Regions from separate parts of the Megasphaera sp. UBA4382 genome, predicted to be linked through region 1. Evidence: riboswitches for the same ligand, from Rfam matches in the RefSeq annotation. Region 1 holds a riboswitch; each other region holds the start of a gene.
What was found. A riboswitch is a leader RNA that binds a small molecule or an ion and turns the genes downstream of it on or off. The one in region 1 is predicted to bind S-adenosylmethionine.

Region 1 (5,231 bases):
TCCTCCTTAACAAATAAAAAAGACTTCTCCCCTAAAATTTGGTTTGAAGTCTTCTTTGACTTGATTCATGACTTATTTTGTTGTCTAAATCATGGTTAAATATTACAATCAATCAGCGGATTTGTCAAGCGATTTATGATAAATTCACTACTTGTTTTGTAAGATTTTTTTGACGGTCTGGGAAACGACCTTCCCGTCGGCTTTGCCCTTGACTTTCGGCATGACGAGCTTCATGACATCGCCCATCTTAAGAGACGACGCATCCTGCCCGGCAATGGTGTCACGGACGATTTGCGCAACTTCATCTTCCGTCAGCTGTTTTGGCATATACTTTTCCAGAACGGCCATTTCAGCCTTTGTCTGGTCTGCCAGGTCAGTACGGCCGGCTTTTTCAAATTCAGCCAGCGATTCTTTGCGCTGTTTCATTTCTTTGGCAATGACTGCTGCCACACCGGCATCATCCAGTTCGCATTTACCATTGATTTCCGTATTTCTAATGGAATTACGGACCATGCGTATGACGGAAAGAGCCGTCTTACCAGCTTCTTTCGCTTTCATTGCCGTTTTCATATCTTGAAGCAGTTCTTCTTTCAGAGACATGATATCACCCTTCTACTCTTTGCGATTATGCTCTATACTTCCGTTTCCGTGCTGCTTCAGATTTTTTCTTTCTCCGTACGCTCGGTTTTTCATAGTGTTCGCGTTTCCGGACTTCGGAAAGAACACCTGCTTTTTGGCAAGAACGTTTGAAACGGCGCAGTGCGCTGTCCAAGGATTCATTTTTACCAACTTTGATTTCTGCCATTCTATATCCCTCCCTCCAAATGTATGTTAGGGAGTGCTTTACTGCACACATTGAAATTATACTCAAAAAGAGCATATTTGTCAATCCGTAAAGTACTGTAGAAAGTGAAGTCATACACTTTCCTCAGGCAGACATCAAGGATGATTGCCTATTATAATCCGGCTTCTTTACGGAGGATATCGGCCTTATCGGTCTTTTCCCAGGGAAGATCCAGATCGTTGCGGCCAAAGTGACCATAAGCAGCGGTCTGTTTGTAAATCGGACGCTGCAGGTCGAGCATTTCGATGATGCCGGCCGGGCGGAGATCAAAGTGTTTATTGATCAGGCTGACGATGACATCGTTATCGACCTTGCCTGTACCGAACGTTTCAACGTGGATAGAAACAGGGCGGGCAACGCCTATGGCATAAGCCAGCTGGATTTCGACCTTATCAGCCAGTCCCGCGGCAACAATATTCTTGGCTACATAACGGGCTGCATAAGCGGCCGAACGGTCGACTTTTGTGGGGTCCTTGCCGGAGAAGCATCCGCCGCCATGACGGGCCATGCCACCGTACGTATCGACGATGATTTTCCGTCCCGTGAGGCCCGAATCACCCTGAGGGCCGCCGATGACGAACCGTCCCGTCGGATTAATATACAGTTTTGTCTTGTCATCGAACAGGCCTTCAGGAAGTTCCGGCTTGATGACGTATTCGAGGAGATCTTTTTCAATCTGGTCACGTGTTACTTCCGGACTGTGCTGTGCCGAAATAACAATGGTGTCGATACGGACCGGTTTGCCGTCATCGTATTCGACCGTGACCTGTGTCTTTCCATCGGGACGGAGATAAGACAGCGTGCCATCCTTACGGACTTTTGCCAGGCGGCGTGCCAGACGGTGTGCCAGGGAAATCGGCAGTGGCATGTAATCGTCCGTTTCATTAGTAGCGTAGCCGAACATCATACCCTGGTCACCGGCACCAATCATATCAAATTTATCCTTCTGCCCTTCTTTTGCTTCCATAGCTTCATCGACGCCCATAGCAATATCTGAAGACTGTTCGTCAAGGGATACGAGGATGCCGCATGTATCGCAGTCAAAGCCGTATTTAGCCCGCGTGTAACCGATTTCACGGATTGTTTCGCGGACGATATGTGGAATATCGACATAACAGGTAGTGGAAATTTCACCTACGACATGGACCATGCCAGTCGTTACCAGCGTTTCGCAGGCAACGCGGGCATTTTTGTCTTTTGCCAGGATGGCATCAAGGATGCTGTCGGAAATCTGGTCAGCCATCTTATCAGGATGACCTTCAGTAACGGATTCAGAAGTAAAGAATTCGCGGTTTTTAGCCATTTGTATATCCTCCTTAACTTTTTTAGTTCCATTTGATACGTATGTAAAAAAAAGCCCTCTCTGACAAGAGGGGGCTACGTATACCCATCTGCCAGTATATACACTGTTGGATTTAGCACCTTTCAATAGATGAAGGTTGCTGCGGCATCACAGGGCCAGTCCCTCCGCCGTCTCTTGATGGAACTATATTTTATTTGACGTAAGATAGTATACCCGATATAGCAGGATAATGCAAGTCTTTTTCAAAAGAAATTTTCCCTGCCCGGTAACACCTATACCGTATCAGGCTTTGGGCACAGCTGTTGTCTTTTCATCCCGGGCATTGTCCTTTGTAACAGGATTGAGTTCGTCTTTCGAAATGGTAAGACGATGCTGTGCTGCTGCCAGGATGAGGTCTGCTGTCTTTACGACACCGTAATCGCTGGATTTCAGGCTCATATCGTAATTGGCCCCATATCCCCAGTAGGAATCAGTACAATACATGCAGTGGTCGCGCCGTTCCTTGTTGACGCGGTTGCGGATTTTCATAGCCGTATCGGCATCGACGTGTTCGCGCAGCATGATGCGCTGCACAGCCCAGTCCGGATCAGAAGAAATAAATACATTAAATGTATTGGGACGCTTGCGCAGAATATAGTTTGCCAGCCGCCCGACGATAACGCAGGATTTGCCGTTGGTTAGTTCCCGGATGACATCGGATTCATCATTAAACATCTCCTGCCGCTTCGACTCATACCCTGTCGAATAATGGACGTAATCATCGTAGACTTTAGCCAGGAGCGGACCGAGATGCTGGTCTTTTTCCTTGCGCCAGGCTTCGAATGTCTGGGGATGTTCTTTCCGTGTCATATTGAGAATAGCCGTGTCATAGTAGGGCACGCCCAGCTTGCGGGCTACGAGTTTGCCTATATTGCGGCCACCACTGCCAAATTCCCGGGAAATAGTGATGACCAGCGGGCATTCTGCATTTTCCCGTATCCATGCCGGATGATTTTTACGCCCTTCGATTTCACCGACCGCATGATGGCGGAACAGGAGATGTTCGATAGGCCCTGCCATGGTGCAGCCCAGAAGGATGAGAACCAGACCGATGACAGCGTTCATCGTAATCGGTTCCGACAGAATAATCGCCGACAGGATCAACGCGATGACTGGTTTAATGAAGAAGGCAAAAGATGCATTAGAAGGGCCAGTCAGTTCAATTGCTTTCATGAAGCACAGGTACCCGAAACCGGTAACGACGAGGGAGCAATAAATGAGCGGCCAGATAGTACGGGAATTGATGCCGCCCAGGATAGGATCGCCGTGAAACAGGAGGATAAAGAACAGGAAAAAGCAGCCCAGAAGGAAACTGAAGGCATTTTCTACATTGCCGCCCAATTTGGCAATACGCAGCTTACCAAGTGTCGTATAGAGGGCAAAGGAAACAGCTGCCGCAGCCGAAACGAGCAGCCCGAAATTGCCGCTTTCGATAATGGCTACGGGATTGGCTACGATAATCAGACCGACGATACTCAGGACCAGGGTAATTGCCTTTTTGCGGGTAAATGCTTCATGAATAATAAAATACGAAAAAATCATGACAAAGACAGGATTACTGGAAAAAACGATAGCCGCAAGGCCGGCATTGGCCATATTGACCCCAATCTGGAACAAAATCATGCTGAAACAGATATTGACCAGCCCCAGCACAGCCAGATAGGCTATATCAGAACGATTCAGATGGATATGGCGCTTCTTCATATCCCGCAGTGCCAGAGGCATCAACAGCAGACCACCGACGAGAAAACGAAGAAAGGTCAATTGAAAGGGAGTAAAAGCAGTGCCAGCGATTTTCAACGAGATTTCCATGGTCCCGAAGGCCAGTGCTGTCAGCACAATACAGATTGTGCCTAATTTAGATGACATAGAAAAGCCTCCTCTTCATACATTACTGCTTTTAAATGAAATGATACATCAAACCATTAAAGCAAGTCTCATTATATACCCGCTCGATAAGCGTTGCAATATAAAAAGGTGCTACACTTTTCCATCCCATTCTTTTGTTTTTTTATACTTCCCGGTGTTCACTACACCATCTATTCAGACAGGCTGGCAGCAAGCCGCTTCCGTCTCGGCGTATCGTTGAGGACGTATAATAAGCCTTCTTTCGTCGCATTCAGAACGAGAGATCCGGGAAAACGGGCATTTTGTAAAAAGGCGTCCGACCGCTGCAAATCTCCGACATCGAGCCATATATGTGCGTCACTGCCGGCAATGACAGGAACCTGGTACTGCTGACAATATTTCAGCAGCACAGGAATATTTTTTTCTGCACCGGTACGCCCGTTACGTGGCGAAGCAGAACTATTATTGATTTCCATGGCAATATGTTCGTGGGAAGCCGCCTCTACGAGTTTTTTATAATCAACAGGAAAGCGGTCATCGTCAGGATGCCCCAGAATTTTAACATAGGGATTTTTCATAGCCTCGATAAGTGCCGATGTGTTCTCCTCTACCGATCCGGACTGGATGCAGTCTTTGTGGAGACTGGCAATGACGTAATCGACTTTCTGCAATATGCGTTCTTCCATATCGACACGTCCATCATAATCAATAATATTTAGTTCCATTCCTGTAAAGACGTGCAGTCCATCGATGATGTCAGGGATTACTTTAAAATTGGTAAAAAAGATAGGCTGCGGCGCACCGGGCATGGAACTGGAATGTTCTGATACCCCTAGACCCCAGAGGCCCCGTTTCCTGGCCGCAGCGATATTATCCGTAAAGGAACCATAGGCGTGGCCACTGGCCAGCGTATGGGTATGCAGATCAAATAAAAAATTCATATGCTTTCCTCTTTTCACGCCGTAAATACGAGCCGTACCGATTCGCCGGGGAAAAATACTTCTCCTGACCGGGCAAAAACTTGGAATTCTTCTTTACCACAGGTGACGGCGTAGTGTATTTCCCTGCCGTGAAACTGCCGGTTCGTTATGGTCGCTTCCAGTCCCGGCCCATCATAGGTGATATGGAATTGTTCCGGCCGGACGGGATAGAGACCTTTTTCTTTTAGCGGATAGGCAATACCCGTATCAGGATATA
Region 2 (5,231 bases), on a different contig from region 1:
GTATACACCAGTACGGGCATGGTCTTGAATCCTTCACCGATCAGCATAGGTGTACCAAAATCGGCAAAGACCCGCATGAAGACGAGCATCGAACTGGATAACAGCGTCGGCAGCAGAAGAGGTACCAGGATCCGCCGCATCCGCGTGAAGCGGGAACAGCCCAGGCTTTCCGCCGCTTCATTCAGCGAATTATCGAAAGTCTTGAGCGATCCGGACAAAAATATATAAATCAAAGGAAAGGACTGCAAGGTAAAGACGAGGACGATACCAGAAAATCCATAGACACCATTAAACGATGTATGAAACAGCTGGTTAAAAAACTGGGTGATGACACCGTTGCGCCCCAACAGCTGAATCCAGGCATAGGCTCCGATGAACGGCGGTGACAAATAGGAAATGACAATCAGGATATTGAGAAGGGCACTCCCCTTTATCTTGATACTCCGCATGAGATAAGCCATGGGAAGCCCCAGAAGAGCTGCCAGGATAGTAGAGACGACCGTGACTTCCATACTGTGAACCATGGTTTCCCAATAAAAAGGCTTGGTAAAGAACCGGGTAAAATAGGCCATCGTCGCACTGCCCGAAGCAGGGTCCACTACGCTCTTATATAATACGAGTATCAGAGGATATAAAACAAAAATGGCAAAAAAAGCAAAGAGCCAGAGACTGATTACGGTCCAGAATGAAATATGAGATCGTTTAGTTTGTGCCATTATGACCACCTTCTATCATCGTTTCTGCACTGTCGCTATGGAATACGTTGATACGGCCGCTCTTAAGCTGCAGACTCACGGCCGTCCCATCGGGAAGATAACTGCCTTCACCCTGGTACTGGATGACTTCCAGATTATTTCCATCATCCGATTTCATAAAATAGTGAGTAGCAATTCCCAGGAATACGCTGCTTTCGACGACTGCAGAAATTCCCCTTTCACCGGCCGGCACAATAGAAAATTCTTCCGGCCGTACGGATACGATGACGGACTCTCCATCTTTTGCCGACTCATCGAGATTATCCATGGTCACGTTATATCCATCTTTGAAATGCAGGGTATGGGCATTCCCGTCTTTTTGCAGCTTTGCATCGAGAAAATTGGACAGACCGATAAATCCGGCTACAAACGTATTGAACGGCCGTTTGTAAATATTCTGCGGCGTCCCGATCTGCTGAATAACACCATTATTCATGACAGCGATGCGATCTGATACAGCCAATGCTTCTTCCTGGTCGTGGGTTACATACACCGTCGTAATGTGGATATGACGCTGGATTTTCTTTATCGCATTCCGCATTTCTACCCGAAGTTTGGCATCCAGATTGGACAATGGTTCATCCATTAGGAGTACTTCCGGCTGAATGACGATAGCCCGCGCCAGGGCAACCCGCTGCTGCTGGCCGCCAGAAAGAGCCGCAGGCATACGGTCCTTTAAATGGTCAATTTTCACAATTTTCAGTATGTCGTCTACCCGTTTTTCTATATCGCCTTTCCCGGCCCCCCGCATCTGCAGTCCGAAAGCCACATTGTCCCGTACCGTCATATGGGGAAATATGGCATAGTTCTGAAACACCATGCCCATATTCCGTTTCTCTACAGGCACATCATTGATACGCTTCCCATTCAGCCGGATTTCCCCTTCTTCAATAGAGTTGAACCCGATAATCATACGCAGTAGCGTCGTCTTGCCACAGCCCGATGGTCCCAGCAGAGTAAAAAACTCCCCTGGCTTAACATGAAGAGACAATCCCTTTACTACCGTATTGTCCCCATAGCGTTTTACCACGTGATCAATATCAATGGATACGCTCATTTTCTCTTCCTCCCTATAAAAAATGCGGCAGGACCCGCTGCACTGATACTGAGTTTCCTGCCGCAAACTGATGCAAATACAATCATTTATCTGTTATTTTCGAGATGCTGGTTCCACATCGACACGATATCCTGTTTATGATCCGATACCCAACCTTCATCATAGTTGGGGAACAGATGAATCTGATCAATAGGCGTCATATACGAAGCCAGCTCGATATTTTTGCGAAGCGGCCGCACCGTCAGTTCCTTACCAGCCATTTCCTGAATCTTCTGTGAAATCATGTAATCGACAAATTTTTTAGCGTTTTCCGGATGTTTGCATCCTTTGATAATCTGCACCGATTCACCAGGGAAAATAGCTCCTTCTTTCGGGAATACGACTTTGACGGGAGCGCTGTTGCGGACATAGGTAGCTGCCGGGTCTTCCCAAGTGAGGCCTACCGTATATTCCCCATCGGCAACGCCTTTGTGGACAGCGCCGGAACTGTTCAGCATCTTGCCATCGAGATTCTGAATGAATTTATCCACATATTCCCATGCTTCCGGACTCATAGGATCACCATTTTTTCCTTTGGCATAGAGCATAGCCATGAGAGACTGGAATGCCGAACTGGAATTAGCCGGGTCGCCAAAGGCGATCTTACCCTTTAATGCCGGATTCAGCAGGTCATCAAAGGTCTCGATTTTCGTGTCACCAGCCAGATTCGTGTTGACGATAAGGACGGTAGGATCAGCAAAAGCTGGTGTGAAATATCCCGTCTTATTGCGGAACGCTTCCATCATATTTTTATCTTCCGGCGACACATATTCCATGAATAAGTCTTTCTGGGATTCCAGCATCGTCTGATCTGCTGCCCAGAGGATATCGCCCTGTGGATTGCCCTTTTCTGACGAAACGCGTTTTAATAACGGTCCCGTACCGGCTACGACGACATTGACTTTGATTCCCGTATCTTTTTCAAAATTAGGAATGACCAGATTGTTCAGGCTTTCGCTACGGGCCGTATACACCGTAAGCACCTTATCATCACTGCCAGATGCACTCTTCTGACCACCTCCGCAGCCAGCCAATGAAACCAGTGTCGCCGCTGCAATCGCCAAGGTAATGATTCGTTTTGTGATTTGTTTCATCTTTCTGCTCCTTTCGCTTTACCAAATTCCGAAACACGTATTGCGCACTTTTATTGTACTGTATTCATATATATTGTCTATCCGGTAAAAGATAAAAAACATCTAATTTTCTTAATACATCCTATTTTTTCACATATAGTATATGTCATTTTTTATAAAAATTATCATATATTTCAATTAGAAATAATACGGTGCATTAAAAAACGGTATTTTTGCGGTCTGTATTTTTAGATATAGAAAAAACTAATACTTGACAAGAGAAAAAAACTATGCTAATATCTGCATCATCAACTGAACACGTTTCATCAAGAGCAGTCGAGGGAATGGCCCGATGACACTGCGGCAACCGCCATAAGGTATGGTGCCAACTCCATCGGATTATTCCGGCAGATGAATCATAAGATTAATAAAGCCGTCATCTGCATGACGGCTTTTTTGTTGATACGGACTTATTTTTTATACACACTCAGGAGAGGGGTACGAAACATGAAATCATCTATTAAAAAAATCATTTCCGCCGGCCTAATTGCAGCTATCTGCGTATTTGCTGCCGGCTGCGGTTCCAGCAATGACAGCAAAGGCGACCAGGCAAAAAAAGAAATTAAAGTAGGGGTAACAGCTGGTCCTCATGCAGAAATCATGGATGAAGTAGCGAAAGAAGCTGCCAAACAGGGGATTACCATCAAAGTCGTAGAATTCAACGATTATGTACAGCCTGATAAAGCACTGGCCGAAAAAGACCTCGACATGAACTCCTACCAGCATCAGCCGTACCTTGACAATATCGTCAAAAAGCAGGGCCTGAAGCTCACGTCTGTTGGAAAGACGATTCTCATGCCTATGGCCGTTTATTCACACAAATATAAATCTCTCGATGAAGTTGCTCCGGGCAGCAAAGTCACCATTCCGAACGACCCGTCCAACGGCGCCCGTGCCCTGCTCCTCCTGCAGCAGGCCGGCCTGATCAAATTGAAGAACGGCGATTCCATCGAAGCTTCCGTTGCTGATATCACAGAGAACCCGAAAAATCTGAAATTCGTCGAACTCGATGCCGCCCAGACGCCGCGTTCTCTCGATGATACAGACATCGCCTGCGTTAATACCAACTACGCCATTCCGGCCGGTCTGAATCCGAAAAAAGATTCCATCCTCGTCGAATCGATTGAATCGCCCTACGCCTGCGTATTCGCTGTCCGCCAGGGTGATGAAAACAACGAAACATACAAAAAAGTCGTTCAGATTTATCAGTCTGAAGCGATCAAGAAATTTATTAACGACAAATATCAGGGAACCATCCTGCCTGCATTCTAATAGCCGGCAAAGCGGTCCGTCACATCGGTGGCGGGCCGTTTTTTATTGGGACAACTATTGAATTTCTAAAATTATTAATATGTTTCATTAAAATATATCGGATATTCTTTATTATTTTTCTCGTAAAATTTGACAAATGTGTGATATAATAGAAGTGTCTTACAGACAATACGCATACCAAAGGAGTGAATCATATATGGAATACACATTTACCAATGATAATTTCAATCAGGAAGTCCTGCAGTCCGATAAACCGGTCCTCGTTGATTTCTGGGCCACCTGGTGCGGTCCCTGCCGTATGGTAGCCCCCGTCGTCGAAGAAATAGCTAACGAACATCCGGAATACAAAGTAGGCAAAGTCAATGTAGATGAACAGCCGGAACTGGCCCAGCAGTTCAATGTCATGAGCATCCCGACTCTCCTGGTCTTCAAGAACGGCCAGCTCTACAAGAGTTCTGTCGGTGCCCAGCCGAAAGCCAGCATTCTGGCACTCTTCGATTAATGACGAAAGGAGGATTCCCTTGCATACGTATAAACCGAGTGGCATCTGTGCCACACAGATTGATTTTGACGTCAGAGATGGAAAAGTCTATGATGTCGCCTTTACAAAGGGCTGTCCCGGCAATCATCTCGGCCTTTCCAGCCTTGCTGAAGGAATGCCCGTCACCGAAGTCATCCGCCGTCTGGAAGGCATCCGCTGCGGAGAACGCACTACGTCCTGTCCGGATCAGCTGGCCCAGGCATTAAAAGAATACGTCTGATCTGGTTATCCTGACCGCTTAAAAGGGGATTGTACCAGCATGAGTAACCTCTCATGCCGGTACAATCCCCCTTTTATATTTTCACAATGAATCAAATTTTAAGGTCAGCTTCCGAATACAAGACCGCATAACCAGCCATGGCGATGTGACCATCTTCTATATGGCAGTACAATTCGCCGCCACGGCGTGACGCCTGATAGGCAACTAAATCACT
Region 3 (5,231 bases), on a different contig from region 1:
CGACGATAACAACCAGCGGCAGCATGCCCGTAAAATAAACATTATTTGGCAGGCCTAAGGCAAATTTCAAAATCGTGACGAAAGCACCGCCACTCATACAGGTAGCCGCGAAGCCCGTCAGGACAGGCAGGCACGAATGGCCGCGGAATTTCAGTAAAGCGAGATTTTTAACCAGAAAAGCACAAGTCAGAGCTCCTATGGGTTCACTGATGAGATTGCCATAAGGAAAGCCTGATTTAGAGGTAAGGACGTTGATCAGTGCTGCTACCAGGCCAATGCCCAGAGCCTGCCGATAGGTCGGTTTGGTCAGGCAGATAGCCACACAGTACGTTGCAATGGTCCAGTTTGGCGTGACACCGCCAACGCTTGGCGATACGAGATGCAAGATAGTACCAATAGCCAGCATCAGCGTCGTAATGGTAATCCAGCGGAATTGTCCACCCTGACGGTGATGAAATTCTAATGTGCTGATATCTTCAATATGTTTCATTTCCCGTTCCCCCTCAGACTATGCCAAAAATACGCATATACACGACAAGTACACTCACTCCCACGAATAAAGCCATAACGGCATAGTCACAGCCGGCTGGCCGTACATTTGCCATAAAGCTATGTTCATTATTGCCAAACCCCCGTAATTCCAAGCTCAGCGCCATCGTTTCTGAACGCCCCAGGGATTTAAGCATCAACGGCTGAATGACACCCATGTAATGAATGCATTTCTTAAAGACATTACCTTTTGTTGAAAGCCCCCGGCAGGCCTGTGCCTCCTGAACCGTTTTGCTTTCGGCAATGAAATCGGGGACAAACCGCAGTGCTGCTGTAAACATGAACGCATATTCATATGGAATATGGATTTGTTTGACCAGCGCCGCTGTCAAATCCTGCAGCCGCGTTGTCGTGAGAAGGATGATAAATACGATGGTCATCGCCAGCATCCGAAGTCCCGTAACGTAAGCCGATTCGAGAGAACCGCCTCCCAGAAGTTGTACCACTGCCAGGAAAACAGCAAAGACAGCCAGGCTCATGGCAGCCTTAAAGTTGCGAGCTATATTGCCGGTAAAGCCCAAAAGGACTAGTTCGATGACGACCAGGGCTGCCAGAGGGCCTGGCGTGTGCAGCACGAGAGCCCAGAACGAAAAAGCAACAGTGCCTAATAATTTTGTTACTGGTACAAAATGTTTCATCTTATTTCCCTCCCAGACGCTGCAGCATGGCTGCCGTAAATTCATCAACGGACTTGCAATATGGAAGTCCCGCTACAGCCTGAGACAACGTCACGGCATCAGGCCGGTTCAATCCTAATTCATACAAGTCTTCTCTTTTCGTAAACAAATCCTGTGGTGTCCCGTCAAAGGCTTTCGTATGATGTCCGATAACGATGACCCGCTGACAGTATTCGGCAAATATATCCATATCGTGGCTGATGATAAGAATGGTAAGTCCATCCCGATGAAGCCGGGATAAAAGTGCCATGAGCGATTTTTTATCGGCACTGTCCTGGCCACTCGTCGGTTCATCGAGGATAAGGTACTGTGTGTGCATGGCAATGGCCGACGCAATGGCAACGCGTTGTTTTTCTCCCCGGTTAAGATTGGGTGGATAAGCTTCTGCCAGATGTTCCAGCCCTGTAGCCTGCAGCGCTGCTGTAACAGCCGATGCAACCTCTTCACGGCTGCGGCCCAGCTGTTCCGGTCCATAAGCTACTTCCTGCCGCACAGTCGGTCGGAACATCTGCCGTTCTGGCCGCTGGAATACATATCCGATATAGGGACTGCGGGCTGCCGCTTCTTCATCGTTGATTCTTTTCCCATCGAGGAAAATATCTCCCGATACGGGTTTTTCAAGACCCATGAGCAAGCGGGTTACCGTCGTCTTCCCACAGCCGTTGCGGCCGCCCAGGCCGATAAATTCACCGGTACCAATCGTCAGGTTCATATGTTCCAATACAGGTGTACCGTCTGTGTAGTGGAACGTCACATCTCTCATTTCCAGCATTCCTGTTCATCCTCTCTTAAACAATAAAAAAACCTTTCATCCCTCTAAAGGGACGAAAGGTCTGATTCTTCCGCGGTACCACCCACATTGGCTTATAAAGCCCATCTCACTATGTACGGCCCTCAAAAAGAGCGATACACGTTTCTTTGATAGCGGTGGAACTACACCGTCGAACCCTACTTGGTCACCGTTCAGGCCGCATCTCCCGAATCCATTCCCTGTACGGACCGGCGCCGAACTCTCACTGCCATCGGCTCGCTGTAGCTGTCGCTGTACACGTACTCGTTTCGTTCATCGACAATACTATGTAGATTACTTGTAATTATACGGCTTTTTTTCTTAAAGTCAAGAGAAATCAGCCAATCTTTTTTCTTCCTTGACAAATTCTGCAATCATGGTAAAATAACTTCAACAATTTCATTACGTACTGTCTTATGACGGTATATACATTTATCCAGAGTGGCGGAGGGACGGGCCCTATGAAACCCGGCAACCGATAATACGGTGCCAATTCCTGCGGAAGAAATTCCGGGAGATAAAGAAAATCACTGTACTCTTTCTCTTTCGGGAAAGAGTCTTTTTTATGCCCTCTGGAGGCTTTAGATTACAGGAGGGATAGTATGAAACAATGGAAAGTCTGGATAACCGCTGCTGCCATCGCTATAGGAGCTGCAGCTGTTCTCATGACCGGCTGCGGAGGACAGAAACCGGCCGGTGGCCGGGAAGTATCTCAGAATGTCAAAATTACTGTCGGTGCATCACCGGTACCACATGGGGAAATCCTGAAAGAAATCAAGCCCATGCTCATCGCCGAAGGAGTAGACCTGAACATTATCGAATTCACAGATTATGTCAAACCGAATCTGGCCTTGCAGGATAAAGAACTAGACGCCAATTTCTATCAGCATGAACCGTATATGGAAAAATTCAACAACGAACACGGTACGGACCTGGTTGCCTTGTGCAAGGTCCACGTTGAACCTATGGGCATTTATTCCCATAAAATCAAGGAACTGGCCCAGCTTGGACAAAATGCCAAAGTCGCCATCCCCAATGATCCTACAAACGGTGGCCGTGCACTTCTCGTACTCCAGACAGCCGGCCTGATCAGCCTGAAGAACGGAGGCAGTATCGCATCTACCGTGCAGGATGTTGAAAAAAATGACAAAAACCTCCAGTTCATCGAACTCGATGCCGCCCAGATTCCCCGTTCCCTGGATGATGTAGATATCGCACTTATCAACACCAATTACGCTCTCGAAGCCGGACTCAATCCGCTACAGGATGCCTTATTCACCGAATCCAAGGATTCGCCTTATGCCAACGTTCTGGTCGTACGCCGCGGTGATGAAAATCGTCCGGAAATCCAGAAACTGGCAAAAGCACTGCAATCACCGGAAGTAAAGAAATTTATTGAAGAAAAATATAACGGAGCTATTATTCCCAGCTTCTGATAACACTATTTCATGACGAGGGGTATGTAGATGAAAACTTGTGATTTATTTTCTAAGAAAACTGTTTTTTCCTTTGAAGTCTTTCCGCCCAAAAAAGAAATTCCCGTTGAAACGGTCTATCCGACACTGGAAAAACTGAGCGGTCTCCATCCGGATTTTATCAGCGTCACCTGCGGTGCCGGCGGCAAAGGAGGAAATCTCACCGTAGAAGTCGCTTCCAAAATCAAAAGCCTGAACTGCGAAACGGCAGCCCATCTGCCCTGCATCAACCTGGACAAAGATGAAGTACTGGATACATTGCAGAAATTACGGGAACACCGTATCGAAAATATTCTGGCCCTGCGCGGAGATAAAACGCCCGGCATCGAACCGAAATGCGTATTTCCCCATGCCAGTGACCTCATCGCCTTCATCCGTCAACAGACAGGTGATGAATTCAATATCATCGGCGCATGCTATCCCGAAGGCCATCCCAATTCTAAAACACTGGCAGAAGACATAGACCATCTGAAGATCAAAGTCGATGCCGGTGCCAGCGAACTCATCACCCAGCTTTTCTTCGATAATCACGATTTTTACAACTTCCTCGACAAATCGACCCAGGCTGGAATCCGCGTTCCTATCGAAGCGGGTATCATGCCCGTAACCAACAAGAAACAAATAGAACGGATGGTCACTCTTTGCGGAGCTACTCTTCCACTGAAATTCCAGAAGATCCTGACCCGGTATGGTCATGACAATATCGCCCTGCGCGATGCCGGAATCGCCTATGCCATCGATCAAATTGTAGATCTCCTGGCCAACGGCGTAGACGGCATCCACATCTACACCATGAACAATCCATACGTGGCCACCCGCATTGCCAACGCTATCCGCACACTGCTGTAGCACTCATAAGACAAACACCGGATTGCATTGACTTGTATTTTTGCCATTTCTTCCGTATAATAGATGTATATAATAAAATTCATTCTCATATACGAGATGTGGAGGGGATATACATGGGATTCTTCAGTAACCTTTTCGGTTCCAGTCAGGAAGGAAAAGAAAAATATATCTATATCAGCGGCATGATGTGCGACCATTGCGCGGCCCACGTAAAAGAAGCGTTGGAAGCCGTACCTGGCGTCGTGAAAGCCAAAGTCAGCCTTATGGATAAACGGGCTACCGTCCATGTAACCGATGAGGCGGATGAAAAAGCCATGTTTAAAGCCGTCGTCAATGCCGGCTATTCCGTAGACAAGATTACCGATACAAAAGAATAAAAAGCGTCGTCACTACCATTCTGATGCATGTGTACTTACGATGCCGCATACAAAGAACTAGAGCCTGTCAGATGACAGGCTCTAGTTCTTTGTAGTGTATTCTATTTTACTTCCACTGTTGTTTCTGCTACGACAGGTTATTTGGCAGCTTTTTCTGCTTTGAGCTGTTCAATTTCTTTCTGCTGAGCCGCTAACTGATCCTGTAACTGACCAACAACTTTGTACAGTTCTTCCGCATCGGGCGAAGTGGTCTTTGTCTTAGCCGAGGACGGGCCAATCTTAAAGCTCAGTCCAAAGGTATACGCATTGTCGGAATCACCCATAGTGCTGGCAGCACTGAACATGACATTTTCGTTCGGGCGATAGAATGCGCCGAGAGCAACGCTGTTTTCGCCTTTAAACGAACCGGAAGCAACAGCAAAGTTGAGTTTATTAGCCGGATCAAAGTCGAGAGGATGAAGACCAGCCAATGCAGCCGAACGAGCACCGACTTTATTGATGTCTGTCTTCATGG
Region 4 (5,231 bases), on a different contig from region 1:
AAGCCGATTTGGAATTGTTGTCACTGCTGCCACAGCCGGCGGCAAAAACGCACAGTGTAGCGAGGGCCGCCAGTGTTACGGCCTTTTTGATGAATGATTTCATGATACAGACACTCCTTTTATTTTTTATTCTTCTTGCGGGATGCAAAGTCGCCGCAAGCCTGAATCAGGTTGACGCCGATGACGAGGATAATGATCGTAGCCAGCATGACATCGGCCTGGAAACGCTGGTAGCCGTAGCGGATGGCGATATCCCCAAGACCGCCGCCACCGATGGCACCGGCCATAGCTGAAGCCCCGATGAGGTTGACGATGAGGACGGTAATATTATTGATGATCGTAGGCAGTGCTTCCGGAAGCAGGACTTTGCGGATAATCTGCAGCGGAGAAGCACCCATGGATTCTGCCGCTTCGACGAGACCGAAGTCGACATCGCGGATGCTCGTTTCTACGAGCCGGCTGAGGAAGGGAATAGCAACGATAGTCAGTGGTACACAGGCTGCCGTCGTGCCGATAGACGTACCGGCAATGAGGCGGGTCAGCGGGATGATGGCGACCATGAGGATGATGAACGGGATGGAACGGATGATATTGACGATAGTTCCGAGAATCTGATTGATTACCCTGTTTTCCAGAATGTGGCCTTTGCTGGTCGTAACCAGGGTGATGCCGAGAGGAATACCGATGATAGCAGCAATGAGAGTAGAAATGGACACCATGAACAGTGTTTCTTCGATACCCTGTATCATTAATTTAATGAGTTCTGGGGACATATCCTAAAACCTCGCTTTCAATAGGTTGCGTCTTAATATACGAATACGCTTCGGTCTGGGCTTTCATATCGCCCATGATGACGACAATCAGATAGCCGAACGGTACATCCTGGATATAGTCGATGTTGCCGTAGAGGACACTGACATCGAGATTGAACTTGCGGGCGACATTGACTACCAGTGGTTCGTTGGTAGCGGCTCCCTTGAAACGGAAGCGGACGAGCATATCCCGGTCCGGCGATGGCTGATTGGTGACGCCCAGTTTTTTGATGCCTTCGGGCAGTTCCATATTGATGACTGATTTGACAAATTCTTTCATCGTTTCTGACTGGGGATTGGTAAAGACGTCGATGACCCGGCCCTGTTCTTTGATGACCCCGCCTTCGATGACAGCCACGCGGTCGCAGATTTCCTTGATGACGGCCATTTCGTGGGTAATGATGACGATGGTGATGCCCAGGCGTTTGTTGATGTCTTTTAGCAGTTCCAGGATGGATTTTGTCGTCTGCGGATCCAGTGCCGATGTCGCTTCATCGCACAACAGGATTTTCGGATCGCTGGCCAGGGCGCGGGCGATGCCGACACGCTGTTTCTGGCCACCCGAAAGCTGGGACGGATAATTGAACTGACGGTCTGTCAGGCCGACCAGTTCGAGCAGGGAATCGACCTTGCTGCGGATGACTTCTTTGGAAGCGCCAGCCAGTTCCAGCGGAAAAGCGATATTGTCAAAAACGGTACGGGACGACAGCAGATTGAAATGCTGAAAAATCATGCCGATGTTTTTGCGTTCGGCCCGCAGCTGGCTGTCGGACATGGCCGTCAGTTCCTTATCGTCGATGATGACTTTGCCCGTCGTCGGTTTTTCCAGCATATTGATGCAGCGGACGAGCGTCGATTTGCCGGCACCACTTTTCCCGATGATGCCGAAAATTTCGCCGTCATGGATAGTCAGTGAGATGCCTTTCAGGGCCTGGACGTGCGTTTTGCCGCCGTAGGTCTTGGTAATGTTTTCAAAGGTAATCACAAGATCAACTCCTTAATGGATACACCTGGAGGTGCTGATAGCATAAAAAAGCCGTCAACAGATGCTGACGGTACGTATACAATCATTTCATCTGCCGGATAGAAATCCGTTGGACTTGGCACCTTCCCGCTATGGGGGGTTGCCGCAGCGTCATAGGGCCATTCCCTCGGCTGCTCTGGATGAATAGGTTATGTAATTGCTGAGTTGTATACTAACACTAATAGGAATCCTTGTCAATGTTATTTGTGTAAAAAATTGAATGCCGTTCGAAAAAAATATTTCATCGTCAAGCAGGAATTTACCTTTTTATATCGAATACTTAATATATGAGGAGCAGGATATCCGGATTTTAAGCATGGATGGTCCGGAACGAAGTTTCTCACGAAAGGAAGGGATTTGTATGGCAACAATCGTAAGAGGCAAGAATTTAGAAATTACACCGGCATTAAAGGACTATGTACTGAAACATGAAAAGAAAGTAACGAAGTACTTTGAAAATGAAGTCAATGTCCAGGCTCTTCTTTCCGTCGAAAAAGATCGTAAAATTGCTGAAATCACCTTGAAAGTAGATGGTGTCGTTCTTCGTGGCGTCGAAGCCAATGACGATATGTACGCCGCCATCGATCTGGTTTACGACAAAATGGTACGCCAGATCCACAAATATAAAACGAAGCTGGCACGCCGTATGAAAGGCGGCTCCTTCCATGAAGGACTCGTCGAAGGACCGGCTGCACCGGAAGAAAACTTTGAAATTGCCCGGGTCAAGAAATTTGCAGCCCGTCCTATGGACGTAGAAGAAGCTATCCTGCAGATGAATCTCGTTGGCCACGATTTCTTCGTTTTCCTCAATTCGGAAACGGAAGCCATCAACGTCGTATACAAACGGAAACATGGTAAATATGGCCTGATTGAACCGGAATACTAAGCTGAATCATACAGGGGCTGTGGTATCGCAGAAAAAGGGTACCACAGCCCTTGTTTTTTTTTTTGCCTTTCAATCCCGTATTTACATAGATATCGCAATGTGTTCTAATATAAGGATGTTACCTTAACTTTGCATAAGATTTTTTCATGTCAGATAACTTGTATTATGTGCCGATTTTTTGTATGATAAGAGTTAGCTTCAGAAATTTTTAAAAAAATGTTAAATTTTAATATTTTGTTACTATTGCGCCCTCCCGATGCTTATGTAATCGACATATGTCATCGGGGGGTAAATTTGTATATCCAGGAAGAGACCGAGGCGATGACATTGAACATAAAATATCCCGCATGGCTGATGAGCACGGCCTGCCTGTTCCTGACGGTGACATCGGGAGTACAGGCAGCTCCATCCGTCACCGTCAATGTACCGGTAGACAGCGTCTACTATTCCTATATTGATAAGCTGAGTGCCATGGGGTATTTGAAAACCATGCCCAATGGGGCCCGACCGTATAGCCGTCTGCAGCTGGCCCGCTGGGTAAGAGAAGCACAGGAAACGGCAAAGAAGCGTCCCATGCCGTCCTATCTGGCCGATGAAACAGAAGCCATGGCCCAATACGTCGCACCTGAACTAGCGGTACTCGATGGAAATAAGCTTCAGGACCCGGTACGACTCCGTGACGTATCCCTTCAGGCCGGCGTTTTGCACGGCAACGAACAAACATATCGCTATGGACAGGGGATGAGTGCAGGCTGGCAGCCCTTTTCCCACCAGCAGAATGGGTATACCTATGGCCGCGATGGAAACGGCATCCTTTCAGCGGAAATTTCCGGGAATATTGATCAGAACCTCGCGTTGTCCATCCGACCCCGTGTCAGCTACGACCGGGATAACAAAGGCAGTGTCACCCTGGAAGAAGGCTATATCAAGCAGAAGATGGGTATATGGAATCTGGAAATTGGCCGGGAAGCCTTTCGCTGGGGACAGGGAGAAACGGGCAATCTGGCACTGGGGAACAATATGCGCCCTCTGACGACGGTGCAGCTTCACTACAATGAACCCCGTAAAACCGGGGGATTTTTCCGTTTCCTGGGAGAACGGGATTTCCACATATTTTACGGTCAGCTCGAAGGCAGCCGCGCCGATAAAGCCGCTGCAGCAGGCCGTACCGATTACGACCATGCCGGCATCCTGGGAATCCGTACCGATTTTTCCCCGGCTTCGTACTTTACCTTCGGTCTGGCCCGGATTTCCGTACTGGGTGGGGAACATAACGGCCTGGACTGGCCCGACTGGAAACATTGGACCTATGGCCGCAATGATGACAACAGCGACGACCGCTGGAATGATATCGCCGGCGGTGATTTTCGTCTCCGTCTGCCAAAGATGACCCTCTATGGAGAACTCTATGGCGAAGACCAGTCTCATTATCTGCCTGCTGATATAGCGTGGCGTGCTGGTCTCTACCTGCCGGCGCTGACCCGGGATGGCTCCTGGGATATGACCCTGGAAATGGCCCATACGACAGACAGCTGGTACAGTCACCAACATTTCCAGAATGGCTGGACCTACCACGATGCCATCATGGGCGACGATATGGGACGAAATGCCCGTAAATACTATGCGGCCGTCCGCCATTATCTGCCCAAAGAAAGCCGTATCGGTCTCTATGCTATGCGCATCGAACGGGACCGGGATACAATGCATTCTCAGTCGGTCAATGAATGGGGCCTCACGGGGCAGAAAAAGCTCCGTGACCATATGTATCTCCAAGGAACGGCCGGCTATGCATCGGTCAGCCAGCCTGGCGGCCATAGCGATCACGACGCCTTCGCCTTAGTGAGCCTGCAGTGGCAGTACCAGTGAGGAGTATAGAAAATGATTGACATACATTCTCATATTATCCCTGCCATTGACGATGGTTCCAGGGACCTGGATATGACCCTTTCCATGCTTCATATGTCTGCCGTATCGGGCGTGACCGATATCATCGCCACGCCTCATGTCAACCGGGGCGGGCACGTCCCATCATGGCAGGAAATAGAGGAGAAAACGGCCCAGGTGGCAGAAGCGGCTAAAAGGGCGCATCTGCCTATCCATATCTATAGCGGTGCCGAAATCGAGCTCAATGGAGATGTCCTGCGTTTCCTCAAAGAAGGCAGCTGGGACTACTGCCTGGCCGGCAGTCCCTATATTCTGCTGGAACTGACCGATCAGTCCCAGCCGGATATGGCAGAGCGTCTGATCTATGAATTACAGCTCCGCGGTTTTCAGCCGGTCCTGGCTCATGTGGAACGGTATGAACAACTGATGAACCACCCTGATGTCCTTATTTCCTGGGCAAAAAAAGGAATCCTGCTGCAATGCAATATAGGAAGCTTTACAGGATATTTTGGACATCATTTACAGCAGCATGTCGAGAATCTATATCGGAATCACATGGTGCATTTCCTCGGCAGTGACGGCCATCGCACAGAATTCCGTACGACCGATATGAGGGAAGGGCATG

Region 2: another riboswitch for S-adenosylmethionine. It lies ahead of B4H10_RS05430 (MetQ/NlpA family ABC transporter substrate-binding protein); the one in region 1 lies ahead of metK (methionine adenosyltransferase).
Region 3: another riboswitch for S-adenosylmethionine. It lies ahead of B4H10_RS07215 (MetQ/NlpA family ABC transporter substrate-binding protein); the one in region 1 lies ahead of metK (methionine adenosyltransferase).
Region 4: another riboswitch for S-adenosylmethionine. It lies ahead of B4H10_RS10470 (methionine ABC transporter ATP-binding protein); the one in region 1 lies ahead of metK (methionine adenosyltransferase).

Annotation. Positions count from the first base shown of each region.
Region 1 covers NZ_DGRS01000055.1:5,663-10,893, reverse strand. The annotation lists gene B4H10_RS06415 (GatB/YqeY domain-containing protein) at 148-600, opposite strand; gene rpsU (30S ribosomal protein S21) at 626-805, opposite strand; gene metK (methionine adenosyltransferase) at 957-2,147, opposite strand; SAM riboswitch class I at 2,229-2,331, opposite strand; gene B4H10_RS06400 (EamA family transporter) at 2,430-4,055, opposite strand; gene B4H10_RS06395 (phosphatase) at 4,226-4,975, opposite strand; gene B4H10_RS06390 (ABC transporter ATP-binding protein) at 4,990-5,231, opposite strand, start outside.
Region 2 covers NZ_DGRS01000047.1:12,696-17,926, reverse strand. The annotation lists gene B4H10_RS05445 (ABC transporter permease) at 1-716, opposite strand, end outside; gene B4H10_RS05440 (ABC transporter ATP-binding protein) at 703-1,812, opposite strand; gene B4H10_RS05435 (ABC transporter substrate-binding protein) at 1,899-2,945, opposite strand; SAM riboswitch class I at 3,245-3,342, shown strand; gene B4H10_RS05430 (MetQ/NlpA family ABC transporter substrate-binding protein) at 3,432-4,256, shown strand; gene trxA (thioredoxin) at 4,393-4,758, shown strand; gene B4H10_RS05420 (TIGR03905 family TSCPD domain-containing protein) at 4,778-5,017, shown strand; gene B4H10_RS05415 (PhzF family phenazine biosynthesis protein) at 5,109-5,231, opposite strand, start outside.
Region 3 covers NZ_DGRS01000061.1:20,929-26,159, forward strand. The annotation lists gene B4H10_RS07200 (tryptophan transporter) at 1-490, opposite strand, end outside; gene B4H10_RS07205 (energy-coupling factor transporter transmembrane component T) at 504-1,187, opposite strand; gene B4H10_RS07210 (energy-coupling factor ABC transporter ATP-binding protein) at 1,189-1,998, opposite strand; SAM riboswitch class I at 2,446-2,540, shown strand; gene B4H10_RS07215 (MetQ/NlpA family ABC transporter substrate-binding protein) at 2,619-3,452, shown strand; gene metF (methylenetetrahydrofolate reductase [NAD(P)H]) at 3,483-4,340, shown strand; gene B4H10_RS07225 (heavy-metal-associated domain-containing protein) at 4,454-4,717, shown strand; gene B4H10_RS07230 (YadA C-terminal domain-containing protein) at 4,855-5,231, opposite strand, start outside.
Region 4 covers NZ_DGRS01000083.1:8,346-13,576, reverse strand. The annotation lists gene B4H10_RS10480 (MetQ/NlpA family ABC transporter substrate-binding protein) at 1-103, opposite strand, end outside; gene B4H10_RS10475 (methionine ABC transporter permease) at 120-773, opposite strand; gene B4H10_RS10470 (methionine ABC transporter ATP-binding protein) at 754-1,797, opposite strand; SAM riboswitch class I at 1,882-1,983, opposite strand; gene hpf (ribosome hibernation-promoting factor, HPF/YfiA family) at 2,198-2,722, shown strand; gene B4H10_RS10460 (capsule assembly Wzi family protein) at 3,044-4,588, shown strand; gene B4H10_RS10455 (tyrosine-protein phosphatase) at 4,601-5,231, shown strand, end outside.